3 regions of the Streptomyces sp. NPDC048291 genome follow, and region 3 is predicted to be linked to each of the others. Evidence: riboswitches for the same ligand, from Rfam matches in the RefSeq annotation. Region 3 holds a riboswitch; each other region holds the start of a gene.

Region 1 (7,193 bases), on a different contig from region 3:
AAACGGGCGTTCGTGTGGCCGACGACAGGCGCCGAGGAACCGGACCATCTCGTCGAGGGACTGCTGCGCATCGGCCGCCGCATCGGCCGTCCGACCGTGCTGATCCCCACCGACGAGGAGGCCGCGGTCCTGATCGCCGAGCACCAGGACGCGCTCGGCGACCGTTTCCTCTTCCCGCGCGTGGACCCGGAACTGCCCCGCCGGCTGGCGAGCAAACAGGGCCTGCACGAACTGTGCGTGGAGCACGGCATCCCGAGCCCGGCCGCCGCCTTCCCCGACTCGTACGACGAGATCGCCGACTTCGCGGAGAAGGCCCGCTTCCCGATCGTCGCCAAGAACCGCGAGGCGTTCGTCCGGCGCAAGCAGCCCGCCGTCAACGGAACGACGCGGATCGCCACCCGGGAGGGGCTGCTCACCCTCGCCCGTGACTGGGGCACCCATCCGGGTGTCATCCTCCAGGAGTACCTCCCGAGGGAGGAGGCCGAGGACTGGATCGTGCACGCGTACTTCGACGCCGACTCCAATCCGTGCGCCCTGTTCACAGGGGTCAAGGTCCGCTCCTGGCCGCCGCACGCCGGCATGACCGCGAACGCGTACGTCGTCGACAACCCGGAACTCGCCGACCTTGCCGCGCGTTTCATCAAGCAGATCGGCTTCACCGGCGTCATCGACCTCGACCTGCGCTTCGACCGGCGGGACGGGCAGTACAAGCTGCTCGACTTCAATCCGCGCATGGGCGCCCAGTTCCGGCTCTTCGAGAGCGAGTCGGGGGTGGACGTCGTCCGCGCCATGCATCTGGACCTGACCGGGCGCCGCGTTCCGGAGGGGGAGCAGCGCGCCGGCCACCGTTACGTGGTGGAGAACATCGACCTGCCCGCCCTCCTCGCCTACCGCCGCAGCGGCTACACGACACCGCACGCACCGAAGCGGCCGAGCGGGACCGAGCTGGCCTGGCTGGCGGGCGACGACCCGCTGCCGTTCGTCACCATGCTCGCCCGCTTCGTGCGCCCGGGCGCGAAGCACCTCTACCAGCTGTGGCGCACCAACCGCCGTGGTTCCAGCGCCGCCATGAAGTAGGCACAGTTCTCGGGCATCTCGGAAAACATCACGCCCGCCACCGACAGCGGCCCCATCACGGAGGCGGCGGGCGCCACTTGAGGCCGAAACGCACAGTGAGTCCCAGGGCCGCGCTGTCCGTATTCTCTGATCATGGTCGCACCCTCCCCGTACTCACTGATCGCCACCGACCTGGACGGCACGCTGCTGCGCGGCGACGACACCTTCTCGGAACGGTCGCTGGCCGCGCTCGGGCGAGCGGGCCGGGCCGGTGCCCGCCACCTCGTGGTGACCGGCCGTCCGGCCCCGAGAGTGCGCCCGCTCCTCGACGACCTCGGCTGCACGGGACTCGCGGTCTGCGGTCAGGGCGCGCAGGTGTACGACGCCGGGTCGAACCGGCTGCTGTGGTCGGTCACCCTGGACCGGGAACTGGCGGAGACCGCACTCGGCAAGATCGAGGCCGAGATCGGCCAGGTGTACGCGGCGGTCGACCAGGACGGCGTGGACGGGCTCACGCTCATCGAGCCGGGCTATCTGATGCCCCACCCCACGCTGCCCGCGCTGCGCGTCGCCCGGCGCGACGACCTGTGGTGCGCGCCCATCAGCAAGGTGCTGCTGCGCCACCACACCCTGTCCGACGACGAACTGGCGGCGACGGCCCGCTCGGTGGTCGGATCGCTGGCGACGGTCACGATGTCGGGCCCGGGAACCGTCGAACTGCAGCCGTGCGGGGTGACCAAGGCGACCGGGCTCGCGCTGGCCGCCGACCGTCTGGGGCTGAGCCCCGAACAGGCCATCGCCTTCGGTGACATGCCCAACGACATCCCGATGTTCGAGTGGGCGGCCCACGGGGTGGCGATGGCCGACGCCCACCCCGAACTCAGGGCGGTGGCCGACGAGATCACCACGTCGAACGAGGACGACGGCATCGCCGTCGTCCTCGAAAGACTCTTCGACTGACGTAGGACGTCGAAGGCACCTCGGCGGGACGCCGAAGGGACGTCGACGGGACTTCGGTCAGTACGCGCCGTGGACGTTGTCGATCGAGCCGTACCGCGCGGCCGCGTAGTTGCAGGCGGCGGTGATGTTCGCGACCGGGTCGTAGACGTCGAACGACGTGCCGTCCACGTGGTAGGTCTTGAACGTCGGGTCGATCACCTGGAGCAGGCCCTTGGACGGGATGCCCTTGGCCGCGTTGGAGTCCCAGAGGTTGATGGCCTGCGGGTTGCCGGAGGACTCCCGGATGACGTTGCGGTAGATGCCGTTGTAGGTGCCCGGGATGTTCTTCTCCCGCATGATCGCGAGGGACTCGCGGATCCAGCCGTCGAGGTTGTTCGGGTACCCGGCGAGGGTCGTCGAGGCCGTCGTGGTGGAGGAGCCGGCGGCGGACGCGGCCGTCGCCCCGATGAGCGGCAGGGCGAGTACGGCGGCACCGGTGCCGACGACGGCGAGGGTGCGGACGATGCGGTTACGGCGGGGACGGTGGTGCTGAGCGACAGCAGGCATGGCGAAGTTCCTCTCCGTCGCCTGCGAGGTGAGCTGTCGGGTTCGGGCCCGGGGAGTGCCCGGCCGCACCGCCCGAAGGCGATGCGACTTCACCCCTAGCCGTTCCGGAACGACGTCTGTTCTGTGACGTCGGCCGCCCGGTCCGGCGACTTACCTGGGTCCCCCGCTCCTGCCAAGCGAATGAACTCGTTGATGGGTCACTACGGGCGGCGGCAGGATTCGGCGTCCGCCCGGCGAGCCGGAACGTATGCGAGAGCACATGTCCGGAACAAGAGGCTGATTCACACAACATGCTGATTGACCTTGATCTGTGCCGTATGGGGCACTTGATCCTTTGCTGTTGCCAACCCTCAACTGGCCTACAGGGAAAGGAGGGAAGGGTCGCCTGGCGGCCTCTGTGGCCCCAGGGTCCACGTGACCTACTTCACGAATCCGCAATAACGGCAAATTGGGACATGTGGGATTCGCGGAATCCGGCCTTTTCCTGGTTCGAGGGAATAGCGTCTCGCTCGTATTCGTTCGGATTGCCTCCCTGGGGGTAATCAATGCGAATAATTATTGAGATTAGTCCGTATTGTCGGTTTTTGCGGCGACGCGTGCATGCTGCTCATCGGGTTCAACGGGGTGGCCGGGACGGTCGGTTGGCGAGTCCGGGTGTCGGGGGCGCGCGTGATTCTCGTCACGTCGGTCGAAGGGGGGTGTCGGGGAATCGGAGTCCGGTGCGCGTGTCCACCGTGAGGGCGGAACCTCCCCTGCGGTGCCCGTCGTTGACTTGGTGGACGCCCGAGCGTCACGCGCGCGGTCGGGAGAACGCGGATCGGGGAGGTCGTCGTGCATGCTCTCGCGGAGGAAGGGTGTACGGACGGGTGCGCCCGGGCAGGTGACGTCGGTCCGGGGGAGCGGGGTCGATCGCGGGCGGCGGTCGTCCGGAGAGCCCGGTGCGGGGTCCGGTTCGGGACACGGCCCGGGCCTCGGTTCGGGACAACTGCCCGCACTTCCTGTTAAGTCATTGGATGTCAGGTCGTATCAGCTGATCAAAAACATAACGGTCGTGATCCGATAGCGCCCGGGGTGTAACCGTGGGCGCTATCGGTGATCGAAACCTGACCGGATACGCTGACTTGAGTGATGGCAGCGACCTATCGACAAACCGTGTAATCGCCAGTAGACACCAGCAGACAGGAGACCCCTCGTGACCGTCGTCGGGCCGTTCGGGCTGAGCGTGCGGGACCAGGCTCTGGAAGCCGATGTCCAGGCCGGATTGACGGCTGTCGAGGAGGGCTTGCTAGAAGCCACCAAGAGCGAGGTCCCGTTCATCACGGAGGCGGCGCAGCACCTCGTGCGGGCCGGGGGGAAGCGGTTCCGCCCGCTGCTGGTGATGCTCGCCGCGCAGTTCGGTGACCCGTACGCACCCGGTGTCGTGCCGTCGGCCGTCGTCGTCGAGCTCACCCACCTGGCCACGCTGTACCACGACGACGTCATGGACGAGGCCGCCGTGCGGCGCGGTGTCGACAGCGCCAACACCCGCTGGGGCAATTCGCTCGCCGTCCTCACCGGAGACTTCCTCTTCGCCCGGGCCTCCCAGATCCTCGCCGACCTCGGACCCGAGGCGGTCCGGGTCCAGGCCCTCGCGTTCGAGCGGCTGGTGACCGGTCAGATCCTGGAGACGGCAGGCCCGTCGGACGGCCGTGACCCGGTCGAGCACTACCTCGACGTGCTCAGTGGCAAGACCGGCTCGCTGGTCGCGGTCTCCTGCCGCTTCGGAGCCATGCTGTCCGGTGCCGACGAGACGGTCGTCGACGTCCTCACCCAGTACGGCGAACGGCTCGGTGTCGCCTTCCAGCTCGCCGACGACGTGCTGGACATCGCCTCCGACTCGCGCGAGTCCGGCAAGACCCCGGGGACGGACCTCCGTGAGGGCGTGCCCACGCTTCCGGTGCTGCGGCTGCGGGAGCGGGCGGCCCGGCTGGGGCTGGCCGAGGACATCGCCCTGTGCGAGCTGCTGGACTCCGACCTCACGGACGACGCGCGGCACGCGGAGGCCCTGACGGCGCTGCGGGCGCATCCGGCGCTTGAGCAGGCCCGCCGGGACGCGGTCCGGTACGCGGAGGAGGCGCGGGCCGCGCTGGGTCCGCTGCCGGAGTGCGACCCGAAGACGGCGCTGGTCGAGCTGTGCGATGCGGTGGTGCACCGAGCCGGATAGCCGGATAGTCCGATATGTGGCTCAGGTCACATTGTTGGACTGAGTCCAATCCGGGACGCGTTCCGTACTCCCACCCAGAAGCCGACGCAGGGGGCGTCGGCTGACACAGGGGGAGAAAACGGAATCATGGTCATCGACGCAACGCGCCGCAAGAGCCTCGTCGCCGCTGCCATCACCGTCACCGCTCTCGGCGGTATCGCCGTCCCGGCATCCGCCGCCACCGGCCACAGCTCCACCGGCCACAGCTCCACCGGCCACGGCGCCACCACCTCCGTCGTCCTCGTCGCCGGCCTGCGCGGTGCCAACGAGGTGCCCGTCGCCGGTGGGCCCGCCGTCGGCGACAAGGACGGCGCGGCGCTGGAGTTCATCCGGGTCAAGGGGGACAAGGTGACCGTCGCCGTGACCTGGCGCGGTACCGGCGGGCCGACCGACCTGCACATCCATCAGGGCGCCAAGGGCACCAACGGCGGCGTCAAGATCGACTTCGGGAAACTGCTGAAGACGGCCAAGGGTCACAGCGTCACCGGCACCGTCAAGGTCACCGACAAGGCCCTGCTCAAGCAGCTCACCACCGACCCCGGGGCCTTCTACGCCAACCTGCACACCGCCGAGTTCCCCGGCGGCGCCCTCCGCGGCCAGCTGCACACCGTCACCACCGTCTCCGACCTGAAGAACGGCGGCTTCCTGGCCTCCGTCGTCACCGGCAAGCAGATCTACGAGTGCAAGCCCGCCGACGGCGGCGGCTACGCCTTCGCCCAGCGCGACGTCGGCGCCAGGCTCGGCGGCGGCATCCGCCACTCCTTCACCGCACCGAACTCCGGTACCCCGCAGTGGGTCGCACCCGACGGCACCGCGGTCACCGGAGCCGTCCTGACCAAGACGGCCAACGGCACCGGAAACATCCCCGAACTCGACCTCAAAGCCACCCGGACCGGCAAGAAGCACGGGCTGCTCGCCCGCACCGGCGAGATCCTGCGCCTCAACACCGTCGGCGGCGTCGCCCCGGCCGGCACCTGCACCCCGGGCGCCGTCGTCGGCGTCCCCTACCGGGCGGACTACGTGTTCGTGCAGCACTGAGCGGACACGGCACGTGATCTGCGCAGGCACAGCGCGTGCCGGGAGGCGCCTTCACCACACGACCCCTACGGGTCGGGGGAGGCGCCTTCGCCCTTGTGTCATACCGCAGGTGTACGCCGAGTTGGCTCCGTGGTCTGACGCCTGCCCGCCTCCGATTTGGTGAGATGGAAACCACGGAAATCACCACCGCTCACCGATTCGGGTGAGAATGGCGGCTCAGGGTGGGACACGTGCGAGGACGGCCGCCGCCGACGACGGAGGTAAGGCACACATGGCACCGTACGAATCCGACGACAGCACGGGGGCCGCGCAGGCCGAGGACGAGCTGCGCGCCGAGTTGCGCGCCGAGCGGCGGCGCAAGACCGCACGGTACGTCGTTCCGGTCGCGGTGGTGGGCGTGGCCGCGGCCACCATCGGCCTGGTCCCGGCGCTCGCCAGCTCGGGCGACCCCAACCTGCCGAAGATCACCGCGCAGGAACTCATCGACAAGATCGCCAAGTCGGACGTGCAGCAGCTGTCCGGCACCGTGAAGATCAGCACCGACCTCGGCCTGCCCGACCTCGGCGGTCTGGAGAGCGGCCTGCTGTCCGGGGCGACGCAGGGCAGCGGCGACGGCTCGTCCGCCGACCCGACCAGCAAGCTCACCGAGCTGGCCTCCGGCACGCACACCCTGCGGGTGGCCGCCGACGGCCCCGAGAAGCAGAAGGTGTCGGTGCTGGAGAGCGGCGCCGAGTACAGCCTCATCCACAACGGCACCGACGTGTGGGGCTACGACAGCAAGTCCGACGAGGTCTACCACTCCACCGTCGCCGACTCCGGCAAGGCCGAGCGGCACGAGACCCCGGCCACGCCCAAGGACTTCGCCGACGAGGTCCTCAAGTCGGTCGACGACACCACGTCGGTCACGGTCGACGGCACCGCCCAGGTGGCCGGCCGGGACGCCTACCGGCTCGTCATCAAGCCCAAGCAGTCCGGTACGACGGTCGGCGCGATCAGCATCGCGGTGGACGCCAAGACCGGTACGCCGCTGAAGTTCACGCTCACCCCGTCGAGTGGCGGCGCGGCCGTCGTCGACGCCGGCTACACCCAGGTCAGCTTCGCGAAGCCGGCCGCCTCGACCTTCGACTTCACCCCGCCCAAGGGCGCCAAGGTCACCGAGGGCGACGAGACCGGCAAGGGTGCCGAGGGCGGCAAGGCCGACGGACAGGACCGGGGCGGCAAGGCCTCCGAGGTGCCCGGCCACGGCTCCGCCGAGGGCCTCGACAAGTCCGGCTTCGACGTCCTCGGCAAGGGCTGGAACTCCATAGCCGTCCTGGACAGCGGCAGCAAGGGCGGCGTGCCCACCGGCTCC
Region 2 (7,193 bases), on a different contig from region 3:
GTGAACATCTTCATCGCCGTCCTGTGGACCTGATCCCGGCATCCTCTGCGGGCCTCAACGGGCCTTCCTGAGGGCGGCACGGGCGCCCGCCGCCGCGCCGGTCGCCACCGTCAGCCAGGCCGCCACCGTGACCCACACCAGCACCCGCCCGGGCCACTCCAGCCACGCACCGCCGACGGCGGCGGCGACCGACAGCGCCGCCGTCGCCGTCATCCCCATCGGGAACACCGTCGCCCAGCGGCGCACGTCGTAACGCGGCCGGGGCCACGCCACCTCCGCGGCCAGCAGGACGGCGTACCAGGCCAGGTCCAGGACCAGCAGCCCCACCGTCACCACGCGCAGGACGCCCCGGTCGTCGTCGTTCCACAGGTACAGCCGCGCGCTGTCGGCCGCCAGCAGCCGCGCCCCGGCCAGCGCGGAGATCGCGAGCGCGCCGCCCGCCACCCACTGGTCACCGGGCCCCCGGGCGATCTGCCGCCACTCGAACCGGGGCACGGCGAGCCCGTACATCGCCAGCCCCAGCCAGAACAGGACCAGCGAGAGGTGCGCGAGCCACGCCGTCGTCAGGGCCGCCGCCAGCGTCGCTCCGAGCACGGCGGGCCCCTGGGTGGCCACACAGGCAAGGAACACCGCTCCCGGCATCCGCGGCCTCCAGTGCCGCACGACGACGACCAGCAACGGCAGCCACAGCACCACCGACAGCGCCAGCAGGGCCTCGGCGGGGCTCTGCCACCCGAGCGCCGAGAACCGCGTCCCCAGCACCGCCGTCGCCGCCACCGCGGTGAGCGCGCCCGGCGTCCGCGCCTCCCGCGCCCACCGCCGGCGATCCCGCGCCAGCCGTACGACGAAGTCCGCCGCCAGCGCCGCCCACATCACGCAGGCGAGCGCCAGCGCCACCCGGGACACGGTCTCCGCCCCCACCAGGTGCAGCCCCACCGACAGGATGCCGGTGGCCATCACGGCGGCCCCGGCCGCCGGCGGACGCTGCGCCCACCAGGCGCGGAGGGGTGAAATGCCGGACATGCCCCTGATGCTAGGGAGAGCCGGCCGCAGTACGAACGGGGCACGCGCGCGTGTCACGAACGATGCACGCGCGCGTGCGGCCCGAAACCCGCGCGCCGGTGCGCCGAGGCGTGCGGGGGAGCGGGTGGAGCGTGCGGAGAAGCGGATGGGGAAGCGGATGGGGGCGCCCGGGGGACGGCGGGCGCCCCGTGGGATCAGGCCGGGCGCACCACGCTGTGGATGATCGACTCGCCGCCGTAGTAGATCGACTCCTCGCGGACGTAGGCGCCGGGCTTGGGGGCGTGGATCATCATGCCGTTGCCGATGTAGATGCCGACGTGGCTGACGTCGTCGTAGAAGAAGACCAGGTCGCCGGGCTGGGCGTCGGCGAGGGGGACGGTGGTGCCGGCGTTCACCTGGTCGTAGGTGGTGCGCGGCAGGGAGACGCCCGCGGCCTTCCAGGCGGCCTGGGAGAGCCCGGAGCAGTCGTAGGAGCCGGGGCCGGTGGCGCCCCAGACGTACGGCTTGCCGATCTGCGCGCGGGCGAAGGCGATCGCCTTGGCGGCCTTCGTGGCGTAGGCGGAGTCCGAGCCGGAGCTGGAACCCGAGCCGGAAGAGGAGCCGCTGGACGACGACGAGGATGACGAGGATGACGAGGACGACGCCGCCTGGTCGGCCGCCGCGGCCTGCTGCTTCGCCAGCTCGGCCGCCTTGCGGTCCGCCGCCTCCTGCTGCCGCTTCTCGATCGCCGCCAGCCGGGCCTTCTCCGCGGCCGTCAGCTGGGACAGCAGCTCCCGCGCGGAGGCCAGCTTCGTCTGCACGGTGGTCTTGGCGGTCTTGAGGTCGTCCTGCGTCTCGGTGAGCGTCTCGAGGCTCTGGGAGGCCTCCTGCCGCTTCTTCATGGTCGCGGACTGCTCGGTGACGTAGTCGTCGACCGCGCCCTTCTGGCGCGAGGTCAGGCGGCTCATCAGCTGGTCCTGGTCGAAGTAGTCCTGGGGACTGTCCGCGAGCAGGAAGGTCGCCGTGTCGGGGACGCTCGCCCCGGTCCGGTACTGGGCCGCCGCGAACGAACCCAGTTCCTCACGCGCCTTGTTGAGCCGGTCCGTGCGCCGGGCGACGTCGTCGAGCAGGGTGTCGACCTGCTTGCGCTGCCTGCCGGTCCGCTCCTTGGCCGCGTTGTACTTCTCGGTCGCCGACTCCGCCTGCCGGTAGAGGGAGTCGACCTTCTTCTCGACCTCCTCCAGGCTCGGCTTGCCGTCGTCGGAGGGCGCGGCCTCGGCCGTCTGGGAGAACAGGGCCATGGAGGTGAGGGCGGCGGTGGCCAGGGCGGGGGTGCGTATGCCTGCCGCGCGTGTTCCTGACGGCCGGGACTTGCGGTGCGACGCCAACGGGGGCGACTCCTTCCAGCGTTCCGCCTACCGAGTTAGCTGTCGGGTTCGGGCGGGTGGTTCGGAAGGGTTGCCCTACGGTCCGTTCTCCGGTGGGGAGTCGGGACCGATTCACCCCAAGGTCGGTGTGGGTCCCCGGCTCCGGGTGCGCGGCGGCACTCCGGACTCGGCGGAGGCCGTGCGGCCCGGCGACGTTCGCCGGTGGGGGTCGTACGGCCTGCCCGGCACGCTAGCCAACTCGTGTGGTCCCTGTGAAGTTTGATGTGCGATATGCCCGATACATTTTCGTGACCTTGGTGTTGCGGTGCGCTCCGGCGATGCGATTAGGGGCGTTATGGGTGACTTGCCCGACGGTGGCGGAGGGTTCGAGGCGGGTGTTCGTTGCTGCGTGACGCGCGTCGACCGGCCGTGACGGAGCGGATCTGTTCGGTGACCGGGGCGAGTTTTCGGGGCGGCGGCCGGTTGTCGGTGGGGCGCCCTAGACTCGGAGAGCGATGAGCAGCCTCTTTGACGACAGCTTCCTGGCGAACCTCCAGGCCCCCCGCGGCCATGACGAGGAACCTCCGCCGCCGCCCGAGGACGAGCACGCTCCGGAGTCGATTCCGGACGATCTGTTCGGCGGGAAGTTCGACGTGCCCCCGGACCGGGACGCCTACTACCGCGACGGCGCCGCCCGCCCGGCCCTGGACCCGGCCGCCCTCCTGGAGGGGCTGAACGACAACCAGCGGGCGGCCGTCGTGCACGCCGGCTCCCCGCTGCTCATCGTGGCCGGCGCCGGTTCCGGCAAGACGCGCGTGCTCACCCACCGCATCGCCCACCTGCTCGGCGCGCGCCAGGTGCACCCGGGCCAGATCCTCGCGATCACCTTCACCAACAAGGCCGCGGGCGAGATGAAGGAGCGCGTCGAGCACCTCGTCGGCCCGCGCGCGAACGCGATGTGGGTGATGACCTTCCACAGCGCCTGCGTGCGGATCCTGCGCAGGGAGAGCAAGAAGCTCGGCTTCACCTCCTCCTTCTCGATCTACGACGCGGCCGACTCCAAGCGCCTGATGGCCCTGGTCTGCCGGGACCTGGACCTCGACCCCAAGCGGTTCCCGCCGAAGTCGTTCAGCGCCCAGGTCAGCAACCTCAAGAACGAGCTGGTCGACGAGGAGGACTTCGCCGCCCGCGCGAGCGACGGCTTCGAGAAGACCCTCGCCCAGGCCTACGCCATGTACCAGTCGCGGCTGCGCGAGGCGAACGCCCTCGACTTCGACGACCTGATCATGACGACGGTCAACCTGCTGCGCGCCTTCCCGGACGTCGCCGAGCACTACCGCCGCCGCTTCCGGCACGTCCTGGTCGACGAGTACCAGGACACCAACCACGCCCAGTACGCCCTCGTGCGCGAGCTGGTCGGCACCGGCGAGCCCGACCTGCCCCCCGCCGAGCTCTGCGTCGTCGGTGACGCCGACCAGTCGATCTACGCCTTCCGGGGCGCGACGATCCGCAACATCCTCCAGTTCGAGGAGGACTACCCGAACGCGACGACGATCCTCCTGGAGCAGAACTACCGCTCCACGCAGACGATCCTGAGCGCCGCCAACGCGGTCATCGAGCGCAACGTGTCCCGCCGCCCGAAGAACCTGTGGACCAACGCGGGCGCGGGCGCCCGGATCACCGGCTACGTCGCCGACACCGAGCACGACGAGGCGCAGTTCGTCGCCGAGGAGATAGACCGTCTGACGGACGCGGGCGAGGCGAAGGCGGGCGATGTCGCCGTCTTCTACCGCACCAACGCGCAGTCCCGTGTCTTCGAGGAGATCTTCATCCGGGTCGGCCTGCCCTACAAGGTGGTCGGCGGCGTCCGCTTCTACGAGCGCAAGGAGGTCCGGGACGTCCTGGCCTACCTGCGGGTGCTCGCCAACCCGGAGGACTCCGTCCCGCTCCGGCGCATCCTCAACGTCCCCAAGCGCGGAATCGGCGACCGCGCGGAGGCGATGATCGACGCCCTCGCCCAGCGCGAGAAGATCAGCTTCCCGCAGGCACTCAGGCGCGTCGACGAGGCGTACGGCATGGCCGCGCGCTCGACGAACGCGGTCAAGCGGTTCAACACGCTGATGGAGGACCTCCGTACGGTCGTGGAGTCCGGCGCCGGACCCGCCACGGTCCTGGAGGCGATCTACGAACGCACCGGATACCTGGCCGAGTTGCAGAACTCCACGGACCCGCAGGACGAGACCCGCATCGAGAACCTCCAGGAACTCGCCTCCGTGGCGCTGGAGTTCGAGCAGGAGTCCGGCGAGGGCGAGGAGTCCGGCGGGCTCGCCGACTTCCTGGAGCGGGTGGCCCTGGTCGCCGACTCCGACCAGATCCCCGACGACGACGAGAACGGCGACGGCGTCATCACCCTGATGACCCTGCACACCGCCAAGGGCCTCGAATTCCCGGTGGTGTTCCTGACCGGCATGGAGGACGGCGTCTTCCCGCACATGCGTGCCCTCGGCCAGACCAAGGAGCTGGAGGAGGAACGCCGGCTCGCCTACGTCGGCATCACGCGCGCGCGGGAGCGGCTGTACCTCACGCGGTCGGCGATGCGCAGCGCCTGGGGCCAGCCGTCGTACAACCCGGCCTCGCGCTTCCTGGAGGAGATCCCGGGCGCGTATCTGGAGTGGAAGCGGACCGGGGCGATGGCACCGGTCTCCTCCGGGCCCGCGGCCGGCGTGGCGGCCTCGCTCTCCTCGACCCGCTCGCGCTCCTCGGCGTCGGGCGCGTCCGGCTTCGCCACCCGGCGGACCTCGGAGCAGCCGGTGGTCTCGCTGGCGGTCGGCGACCGGGTCACCCACGACCAGTTCGGCCTCGGCACGGTCGTCGCGGTGAAGGGCACGGGCGGCAACGCGGAGGCGACGATCGACTTCGGCGAGGCCAAGCCGAAGCGGCTGCTGCTGCGGTACGCGCCGGTGGAGAAGCTGTAGGGGAGAGGGAAGAGAAGAGGTAAGAAGGGCCCGGTCAGGTCGGGTCGAGCCCGTGGCTGCGCAGCCACGGCAGCGGGTCTATGGCGGCGCCGCCGGCCGGCCGCACCTCGAAGTGCAGGTGCGGTCCTGTCGAGTTGCCGGAGTTCCCGGAGTACGCGATCGGGTCGCCGGCCTTCACCGTCGTACCGGCGGCGACGCGGTAAGACGAGAGGTGGCAGTACCACGTCTCCGTGCCGTCCTTCGCCGTCACGATCATCATGTTGCCGTAGGCGCTGTTCCACTTGGTGGAGACGACGCCGTCGGTCGCGGCCATCACCGTCGTGCCGTAGGAGACCGGGAAGTCGATGCCGGTGTGGACGGACATCCAGTTGACGCCGGCCTGGCCGAAGTAGGCGCTGAGCCCCCGCTGCGTGACCGGAAGCGCGTACTTCGGGCGCAGCCGCTCCTTGCGGGCCGCCTCCGCCGCCGCTTTCTTCTTCTCGGTCTCCTGCTGGGTCTTGAGGTCGATGCGCTCCTGCGTCCGGCTGGCCCGGTCGGCGAAGTCGTCGGCGCCCGCCGAGAGCGTCCTCAGCTGGGCGTCCAGCTTGCTGTTGGCGGCGGACGGTTTCACCGACTGCGCGTCCGAGGCCGAGGCGGTGGTGTCCTTGCCGTCGCCGGTCAGGCCGTTGACGGAGGCGGCGGCGATCCCGGCGACGCCCATCACACACACGGAGGGCACCGCGACGGTCAGCAGCGCGGACCGCTTGGGAGGCGTACGGCGACGGGAACGCGCCCCCGCGCGGGAACCGGCGCGAGTCGCCGACGGGGCCGGGCCGGCCGGGGTGACCTCTTCCTGGTCGTCCAGCAGTGGCGTTACTGCGGGCAGCTCACCGGTCGAGGCCGACTCCGCGTACTGCCCGTGCTCCGCGTGCTCCGCGTACTCCTCGAAGTCCCCGTACGGCTCGTGCTGTTGCGCGTGTTCGGGCTCGGGCTCGTATTCGGGCTCGGGCTCGTGTTCGGGGAGCTGTGCCGGGGTGCCGTCGGAGTTCCACTGCGTGGCGTCGTACACGCCGGTGTCGAAGGCCTGGGTGCCCCACTCCCACTGCTGGGTGGCGCCGGCCATGCCCGACTGGTCGGGCTGGAGCCAGGCGTTCGCGTCCCAGTGGCCGCTGGTGTCGGCGGCCGTCCCCTGTGCCGGGACGGTCCACGCGGTGCTGTCGTAGGCGCCGGAGTCGTAGGCGGCGTGGTGCTGGGCCGCGTACGGGTCGTAGTTCGGCGTCTGGCCGCCGGCGGTCTGCCACTGCGTGGTGTCGTACGCCCCGGTGGCCTGGCCCTGGCCCTGGCCCGGGAGGCTGCCGAAGAGCGGGTCGCTGTGGAAGGCGGTGCCGGTGGCGGTGTGGTCGCCGTACGTGGTGAAGTCGCCGTACTGGGCTTCCTGGGTGCCGTAGGGCGCGTAGTGCGCCGGATCGGCGTCGGAAGCCGGGGCCGGGGTGGTCATGGTCCCCGACGGGTGACGGTCGTTCACCAACTTCTCTTTCGCCTCGACAACAGGGGCTGCCAGAGCAGTGCGGCGACTGTACCCGGCGGTATGCGGGCGCGACAATCTTCAACAGGTTTCGCTGTTTCGGGAAACGGGCATTCGGCCGTGTTTCGGGGGACGACGGGCGCGGGTTTGGCCTTGTGTTCGAGGATTGTTCGAGGCGAGTGGGTTCTTCGGCGCTCCGTGAACCGCCCTCGGGCCGCTTTCGAACCGTCCTCGGGCCGCCCTCAGGCCACCGTCAGACCGCCCGCGGTCCGCTCCTCCGCGTGTGTTTCGTCGAGGGCCTGTCGTATACCGGTCGCGATCGCCGGGTGGACGGGCAGGGCGAGG
Region 3 (7,193 bases):
CTGGACGTGCGTGGACGTGGGAGGTGGTGCGTGGGGACCCGGGCGATGCCGGGTGACGGCGGTCCCGGTGCGGCTGCCGGGACGCGTGGCGGCTCTCCTCGACGGTAACGAGCGGGGGTTACCGGCGGTACCGCCGAGTAGGTTACGGTTCAGTAATGTGACGCGACGTCAACCACGATCGTCCGCGCCTCTCGCGTACGACGGTGTCGGCGCCCTCGGTCGGCTCGGTTAGAGTGACCGCCCTGTGTCGTACCAAGGGGAGGTAAAGGGTGGGGACCCACGGGGGCGGAGTGGTGCTGACCGGGCTGTTCGTGGCGCTGCTTGCGGGCTGCGGCGCCACGCCGCGGGCCGTCGAGGTGACCGAGTCGGGTCACGCGTCCGGTGCGGCGGCGCAGCGCGGGGGCTCGATCGGCGCCGCCGGTTCGGCCTGTGAGCTGCCGGTGGTGTTCGACATCGCCAAGGGCTGGCAGGCGGAGGCCGTCGACGCCCTCGGCGCCGTCGCCTCCGCCGGCACCGACGACGACGTCACGGAGGAGGTCGTGGACGGCCTGCTGCACCAGGGGCCGGTGGCCATGGCCTGCGAGGTCGACGCCAAACCCGCCGGGAACATCGGCTACCTGAGGGCGTGGACCGGCAGCCCCGGCAGCGGCGACGCGCGCGCCGTGCTCCGGGCATTCGTGGCCGCCGAGCGCAACACGAGCGGGGCGACGTACCGGACCTTCACCGCGGGCGGGCTCTCCGGGATACGGGTCGACTACCTGTACACCAGCAAGCTGCTGGAGGAGACCAAGAAGGAGTCCGCGCTCGCCGTGGTCACCCCGAAGGGTCCCGTCGTACTGCACCTGGGCGGGCTCGACAGCGCGGAGCACGACGAGATGCTCCCCGCGTTCGAGCTCGCCCAGGACACGCTGCGCAGCAGGTGAGAAGGGCCCGTCAGATCCGGTTCCGCTTGGTGCGCCAGAGCAACGCGGCCCCGGAGGCCAGCAGCAGGCCGCCGAAGACCGCGGGCCACAGGTGGGCGCCGGTCTCGGCGAGACCGCCCTGGACGGCCTGGGGCTCGGTCTGGGGCTCCGTCCCGGAACCGGCGCCCGGGCTCTCCTGACCGGCCGGGACGGCGACCGCGGTGCCGGTCGGCGCGGCGGTGCCATTGGCGGCGGGCGCCTCGGTGTCGGGCCGCTGTGTCGGCTCGCTGATCACGCCGCCGCCGGACGACTTCGTGGTCGACGTCTTCTTCGGCGACGGAGTCGCGTAGACCCTCGGCAGTTCACTGCCGCCGGAGCCGGAGCCGGAGCCGGGAGCGGTGGCGGTCTCGGTGGCCGGGGTGCCGGCCGGCGGCTCGGACGAGGGCTGGTCGGCCGGGGGCTGCTCGGACGGCGGCTGCTGGGTCGCCGGCTCGGACGGCTCGGCGCTCTGCGACTCGGCCGGCGGCTCGACCGGGCTCGCGGTGTCGCTCGGCTGGGACGGCTCCGCGCTCTGGGTCGGCGGCTGCTCGTCGGCGCCCGCCCCGCAGGTGCGGCCGGAGTTGATGCAGTCGACCATCTTCCGCATCAGGCTGTCGTCGAAGACGTTGATGAAGTCGCCGTGGTCGGTGACCGGCTTGTGCAGCTGCTCGGGGAACGAGTCCACCGCGAACAGCGGGACCGTACGGCCGCCGTCCTGGAGGCTCGGCGCGTCCACGGCGTAGACGATGCGCTGCACCAGCTGCGGGATGGCCTCGAAACCGGCCGGGCAGCTGCCGTCCGCGGCCTCGAACGCCACGTGGGTGCGGTGGTTGGCGCTGTCGATGTTCCGGCCGTCCCAGCAGCTCTGGAACCTGAACGTGCGCACGACGTCGCTGCCGGAGGGGCAGAGCGGGTACTTGTCCTTGAGCTGCCGGTTCTCGTAACCGGTGCAGCTCCAGGAGGCGTTGGCGTTGGCCGGGCCGTTGACGAACGCCTTGGCGTCGCCGGTGATGATGCGCAGCAGCCGCGGCATCTCGGTGACCTTGGAGGTGGGGTTGCCCTCGAAGGTCAGCGTGACCTCCTTCGCCGTGACGATCTGCCCGGCGTTGCCCTCGGTGCCGCCGCCCGGCTTGTCGGCGTCCCGCTCCTGCTTGCCGTTCTGCAGCCGCAGCACCGGCCAGTAGTACGTGGACCTGTCGCCCTGGTCCGCGCAGCTGGTGTCGGCGTTCGCGAGGTCCTGGTCACTGGCGAAGGCGTTGTTGGACTGGTTGCCGATGTAGTCGTGGAAGTGGTGGGCGCCGTTGGAGACGCCGGGCGCGACGATCACGTTGTCCGAGTTGAACAGGCCGTTGGCGTTGACACCGCAGCTGGAGGAGAAGGTGCCCGTGGAGCCGCCGGACTGTTCGGCCGGGGTCGTGACGTTCGGCTGGACCGAGGTGATGTCCGCGTAGTCGGCGGCGACCGGCCCGTTGCCGCCCTGGCCGCCGGCGCCGGTGCCGGCGCTCTGGCTCGGCGCCGCGCTGTCCTGGCCGCCCTGGCTCGGCGTGGCGCCGCCGGTCGGGGTCGCCGACTGCCCGTCGCCCTGGTTCGAGGAGCGCAGGGTGCAGGCGGCGAGGTCGTCGAGGCCCTGCGGGCGGTCGCCCTCGCGGCCGATGGCGTCGGCGATGCGCTGGATCGACTCGGACCGCTTCTCCTTGAGCGGGTCGATGATCGACTGGCCGGCGAAGCCGGGGTCCTGCTCGATCTCGGCGGCGGACTGCGTGAGTTGCTGGTAGGCGGCGGCGATCTGCTGGTCCAGCTGGGCGAGTTCACGGTCGACGTCGGCCCGGGCGCCGTCGGGCACCGCCGTCAGCCTGCTGCCGATGTCGGGGCAGTAGATCGTGGGCGCGGACAGCACCTGACCGGTGGCGACCTGGTCCTGGCCGCCGCCGTTCTCGGTGGCCGAGGCATAGACGTTCACCGCGACCAGTCCTCCACCGCCGAGCATCAGGGCGACCGCTGCGAAGGTCGCTCGTTGTGCGCCGGTCGGGCGTCTGCGCCTGTTGCGTCTCAAGGTCGTTCCCCTGCGTGTCGTGGGCGGCCGGGCATGGAAATCCCCGGCCTAATACGACAGCCGGCGCCACGGTGTTCAACGGACCCACGAATTCACGGTGACCTCACAGGAAGCGGGTGTCCCGGAAGCGGCGGAACGCGACCGACGGCAACGCCTCGGTGACCCTGCGAATGCACTGGATGCGCGCCAAATGCCGTGCCGTACGGTCGAGTTCCGAACGCTAAGACGAACATCACAAATACGTATCGGACATTAGCCACTTCAACCTTCACACGAGTGACACAAGTTGGCTAAGTTGACGGGCAAGCCGTTCGGCTCCCCCCGGCGATTCCCGTCGGGCCGCGCGGCCTCCGCCGAGTCCGGTGCCCCTCAGGGGCGGATCCGGAGCCGGGGACCCAACCGATCACTGGGGTGAATCGGCCGGTCGTCCGCAAGGACAGCGGCCGTAGGGCATGCCTTCCGGATTCGACCGCCCGAACCCGACAGCTAACCCGGTAGGCGGAGTACGGAAGGAGCACGACCCCTCAATGGCGCCCGAAAGCCGTGACGAGGTTCGACAGCGGATCGACAGCCTCTACGACCAGGCCGAGAACGCCACCGGGAACTACAACGCCACCCGTGCGATGAGCGGGGGCTCGCGCTCACGCGGTGTTCCGCTGTTCAAACGGACCCGTCGCGACGACCCGGGCCTCGACAACATCGCCAGGGAGTGGTTCGAGGGGGCGCGTTCGAGGCTGGGGCCGAGCGTTCCGGCCGCGCTGCCCACCGACCGGCAGCCCAACCGGCCCGGCCCGCGCCGGCCCCTCAGCGCCATGGCCGCCGACCTGCTCGGCCAGCTCGAGGACTCCGGCCCGGCCCGGCTGGAGCTGACCGCGGGGCCGTCCGCGCAGAGCGAGATCGAGGTCGTCCGCGAACTGCCGTCGCGCCCGAGGCTGGAACTGACGGCGGGGCCCGCCGCGGCGGTGCCCGCGGTGCCTTCGGGTGCGCCGAGGGCGCTGCCCGCCGCCGGGCCGCAGCGGCCCACGCCGGGTGCCTCCAAGACCAAGAACCAGCTCAAGCTCGCCAAGGCGCGCGAGGTGCTGTCCCAGCGCACCGGGCAGCGCGCGATCGCCGCCCTCGACCCGGCGCCGGTCCCGGTCCAGATCCCGGTCGCCCAGGCCGCTGGGCCGGCGCCCAGCCCCTGGCCCACGCCCGAGGCGCAGGCCCCGGCGCAGCCGTGGCAGGCTCCCCCCGTCGGCATACCGAACCAGCGCACCGGCAGCGGTTCCTTCCGGGCCGACTCCCGCGCGGCCACCCGCGCGCTCCCGGCGGTGACCGAGACCGGCGGCATCCCGATCGTGTCCCCGTCGGACACCGGCACCTTCCGCATCATGACCCCGGGGGGCGCCGACAGCGCCCCGACGCGCGCCGCAGCCGACTCCACCGGCTTCCGTGTCATGACCCCCGGAAGCGCAGACAGCACCCCGCCCCGCGCCGCGGCCGACTCCACCGGCTTCCGCGTCATGACCCCGGGCGGCTCGGGCGGCGGGACCTACCAGACCGGGCCGGCCATGGACGCGGGTGCCGCCCAGGCTCCGGCCCCGTCCCCGGGGGACTCCGGCTCCTTCCGCATCATGACGCCGGGCGCCACGGGCTCGTTCCCGATGCCGACCCCGGCCGACGGGGGCACTTTCCCTGCCGCGGACCCCCTGGGCGCGAGCGTCTTCCCGACGGCGGATCCCATGGCGAGCACCAGCGTCTTCCCGACCGCGGACCCGATGGCGAGCACGAGTGTCTTCCCGACCGCGGCTCCCACGAACACGGGCGCCTTCCCGACCGCCGACCCCATGAACGGCGGCGGCGCCTTCCCGACCGCGGCGCCCGCCGTTCCCCCGGCCGCTCCCGCCCCGATGGACCTCGGCGGCTATCGGGTCATGTCGCCGAACGCGCCCGCCGCCTACGCCGACATCCCCCCGGCCGCCGCCGACACCGCCTACGCCAACGGCGCGTACCCCGCGGCGGCCCCCGCGGCCCCGATGGCCGCCATGCCGCCGGCCGCGCCCTTCGCCGCGGCACCCGCCGCCGACAACATGTACGGCACCTACGCGGCAGGCATGCAGCCCGCCGAGGGCGCCTACGCCTACGCCGCCACCACGGCCATGCCGACGGCGATGGCAGCGCCCGCCGCCGCGATGCCCGCGCCGATGACCATGCCCATGCCCATGCCCATGGCAGCACCGATGCAGGCCCCGATGGCAGCGCCCCCCGCACCGGCCGCGCCCGCGATGCCCGCGATGCCGACGGCCATGACCGCGCCGCCCGAGGCGATGATGGCCGCCGCGCCCGCCATGGCGATGCCCATGGCCGCGCCCGCCCCGGCCGCCCCGGTCTTCACCCCCCCGCTCCCCACCACGCCCCTGCCGACCGCACCCGCGCAGGTCGCCGCACCGGTGCCCGCCCCGGCCGCCCCGGCGCCCGGCGCCTACGCCGACCCCGCTGCCTTCGTCCAGCCGGGCGCCGGGGCCGAGCCGGGCAAGGCGATGAAGGCGCTGGCGTTCGCGCGGGAGCAGATCGGCCGGCCGTGTGTCTGGGGAGCGACCGGGCCGGGGGCGTACGACGCCAGCAGCCTGACCCAGGCGGCCTGGCGTGCCGCCGGCGTGTCGCTGCCGCGCACCGCGGCGGAGCAGACGCTGGCCGGCACCCCGATCACGCTGGCCGCCGTCGAACCCGGTGACCTGGTCTTCTTCTTCGACGACGACAGTCACGTGGGGATCTACGCGGGTGGCGGCGCGATGGTGCACGCCCCGAGCCCCGGGGCGCTCATCCGCGAGGAGTCGATCTACAACGCCGGGGAGTCGGCGATCCACCGGGTGATCCGCCCGGCCTGACCTCCTGTCCCCGGCGGCCGGGCTCAGACCCTCCGCCGCCTGGTGCGCCAGCTCTCGTGGTGGTCCAGGAGGGTCTCCTCGACGGGCCGGTAGGCGAGGCCCAGTTCGCGGACGCTGCGGCCGTTGTCGACGCGGAAGCGGATGCCGAGATGCTTGCGTATGTAGTCCTGGGTCAGGCCGAAGAGCGGGCCCAGGACCCGTACCGGCCCGTGCGGGAGCGCGGCGCGCGGCAGGCGCGGGTCCCAGGGGTGGCGGGTGCGGATGATCCGGGACATCTCGTGGAAGGACGTCATCGTCTCGTTGGCCACGATGTAACGGCCCCTGGCCGCCGGGTTCTCCGCCGCCGCGATGTGCGCGTCGGCCACGTCGCGGACGTCCGCCGTGGTGAAGCTGAAGTCCGGGGCGCCGTAGCAGAAGTAGCCCTTGAACAGCTCGTCGAGCAGGAAGAGGCTGCCGGACTCGGAGGCGGGCGTGAGGGAGGGGCCCAGGATGAGGCCGGGGTTGATCGAGACCAGGCGCCAGCGCTCCTGGGCGGCCTCGGCGTCCCGGGCGGCGCGCTCGGCGACCGTCTTGGCGTAGTGGTAGGGGTTGTTCGCCACCGTGCTGGTGGTGTTGAAGTACTTCTCCGTCAGCACCTCGCCGGCCATCCCACGGACGTCGGCGTAGTCGCCGAAGATCGCGCCCACCGTGGAGGTGAGGACCAGGGTCGTCACCTCCGGCGTGCGCTCCACCCCGCCGAGCACGTTGCGGGTGCCGAGCAACGCCGGGTCGACCACGTCCCGTTGGCCGTCCCTGATCCGTTCCGGCATCAGGAACGGCGAGGCGACGTGGAAGACGGTCGCGCAGCCGGCGAACGCCTCGTCGAAGGAGCCGTCCCGGAGCAGGTCCGCCTCGAAGAGGGTGAGCCGGCCGGGGAAGGCCTCCTGGAGCTCCCACAGGGGCCGCACCTTCGTCGCGTCGGAGGCGCGGCGGACGGTCGCGCGGACCCGGTACCCGCGCTCCAGCAGCCGCCGTACCAGATGGCTCCCGACGAATCCGCTGCCGCCGGTCACCGCGACGGTCGTCTCCCCGCGTGCCTGCACGCCCTCACCCCTCGCCCTCCGGCCACCGCGCCTCGGTGCGCCGCAGAGGACAGGGTGGTGCATGTGACGGGTACTCGCCAAGCACCGGGAGGCCGCCAGCAGCTTCGGCAGCCATAAGCCGGACCCGATACACCTCATAAGATCGGCTTATGAGGTCATAGGGCGGACCCGCGTACTAACTTAGGACTGCCTTAGTTTAGGCTTCCCGTTCGAGATCGATTGTCTTCACTCGATCGATTGACACCGCTCG

The links. A riboswitch is a leader RNA that binds a small molecule or an ion and turns the genes downstream of it on or off. The one in region 3 is predicted to bind cyclic di-AMP.
Region 1: linked by a shared signal. The riboswitch ahead of ACGF5O_RS40325 (transglycosylase SLT domain-containing protein) and the one ahead of ACGF5O_RS31615 (NlpC/P60 family protein) in region 3 are both predicted to bind cyclic di-AMP.
Region 2: linked by a shared signal. The riboswitch ahead of ACGF5O_RS43300 (NlpC/P60 family protein) and the one ahead of ACGF5O_RS31615 (NlpC/P60 family protein) in region 3 are both predicted to bind cyclic di-AMP.

What each region holds. Positions count from the first base shown of each region.
Region 1 is NZ_JBICZC010000017.1:213,892-221,084, forward strand. It holds gene ACGF5O_RS40315 (ATP-grasp domain-containing protein) at 1-1,077, shown strand, start outside; gene ACGF5O_RS40320 (HAD family hydrolase) at 1,210-2,016, shown strand; gene ACGF5O_RS40325 (transglycosylase SLT domain-containing protein) at 2,074-2,562, opposite strand; cyclic di-AMP (ydaO/yuaA leader) riboswitch at 2,568-2,764, opposite strand; gene ACGF5O_RS40330 (polyprenyl synthetase family protein) at 3,755-4,765, shown strand; gene ACGF5O_RS40335 (CHRD domain-containing protein) at 4,892-5,842, shown strand; gene ACGF5O_RS40340 (outer membrane lipoprotein carrier protein LolA) at 6,114-7,193, shown strand, end outside.
Region 2 is NZ_JBICZC010000020.1:91,006-98,198, forward strand. It holds gene ACGF5O_RS43290 (hypothetical protein) at 1-33, shown strand, start outside; gene ACGF5O_RS43295 (tellurite resistance/C4-dicarboxylate transporter family protein) at 55-1,023, opposite strand; gene ACGF5O_RS43300 (NlpC/P60 family protein) at 1,218-2,390, opposite strand; cyclic di-AMP (ydaO/yuaA leader) riboswitch at 2,398-2,572, opposite strand; gene pcrA (DNA helicase PcrA) at 2,885-5,344, shown strand; gene ACGF5O_RS43310 (M23 family metallopeptidase) at 5,379-6,848, opposite strand; gene ACGF5O_RS43315 (alpha/beta fold hydrolase) at 7,091-7,193, opposite strand, start outside.
Region 3 is NZ_JBICZC010000012.1:214,621-221,813, reverse strand. It holds gene ACGF5O_RS31625 (lipoprotein) at 270-923, shown strand; gene ACGF5O_RS31620 (DUF1996 domain-containing protein) at 934-2,928, opposite strand; cyclic di-AMP (ydaO/yuaA leader) riboswitch at 3,336-3,511, shown strand; gene ACGF5O_RS31615 (NlpC/P60 family protein) at 3,522-5,861, shown strand; gene ACGF5O_RS31610 (NAD-dependent epimerase/dehydratase family protein) at 5,885-6,943, opposite strand.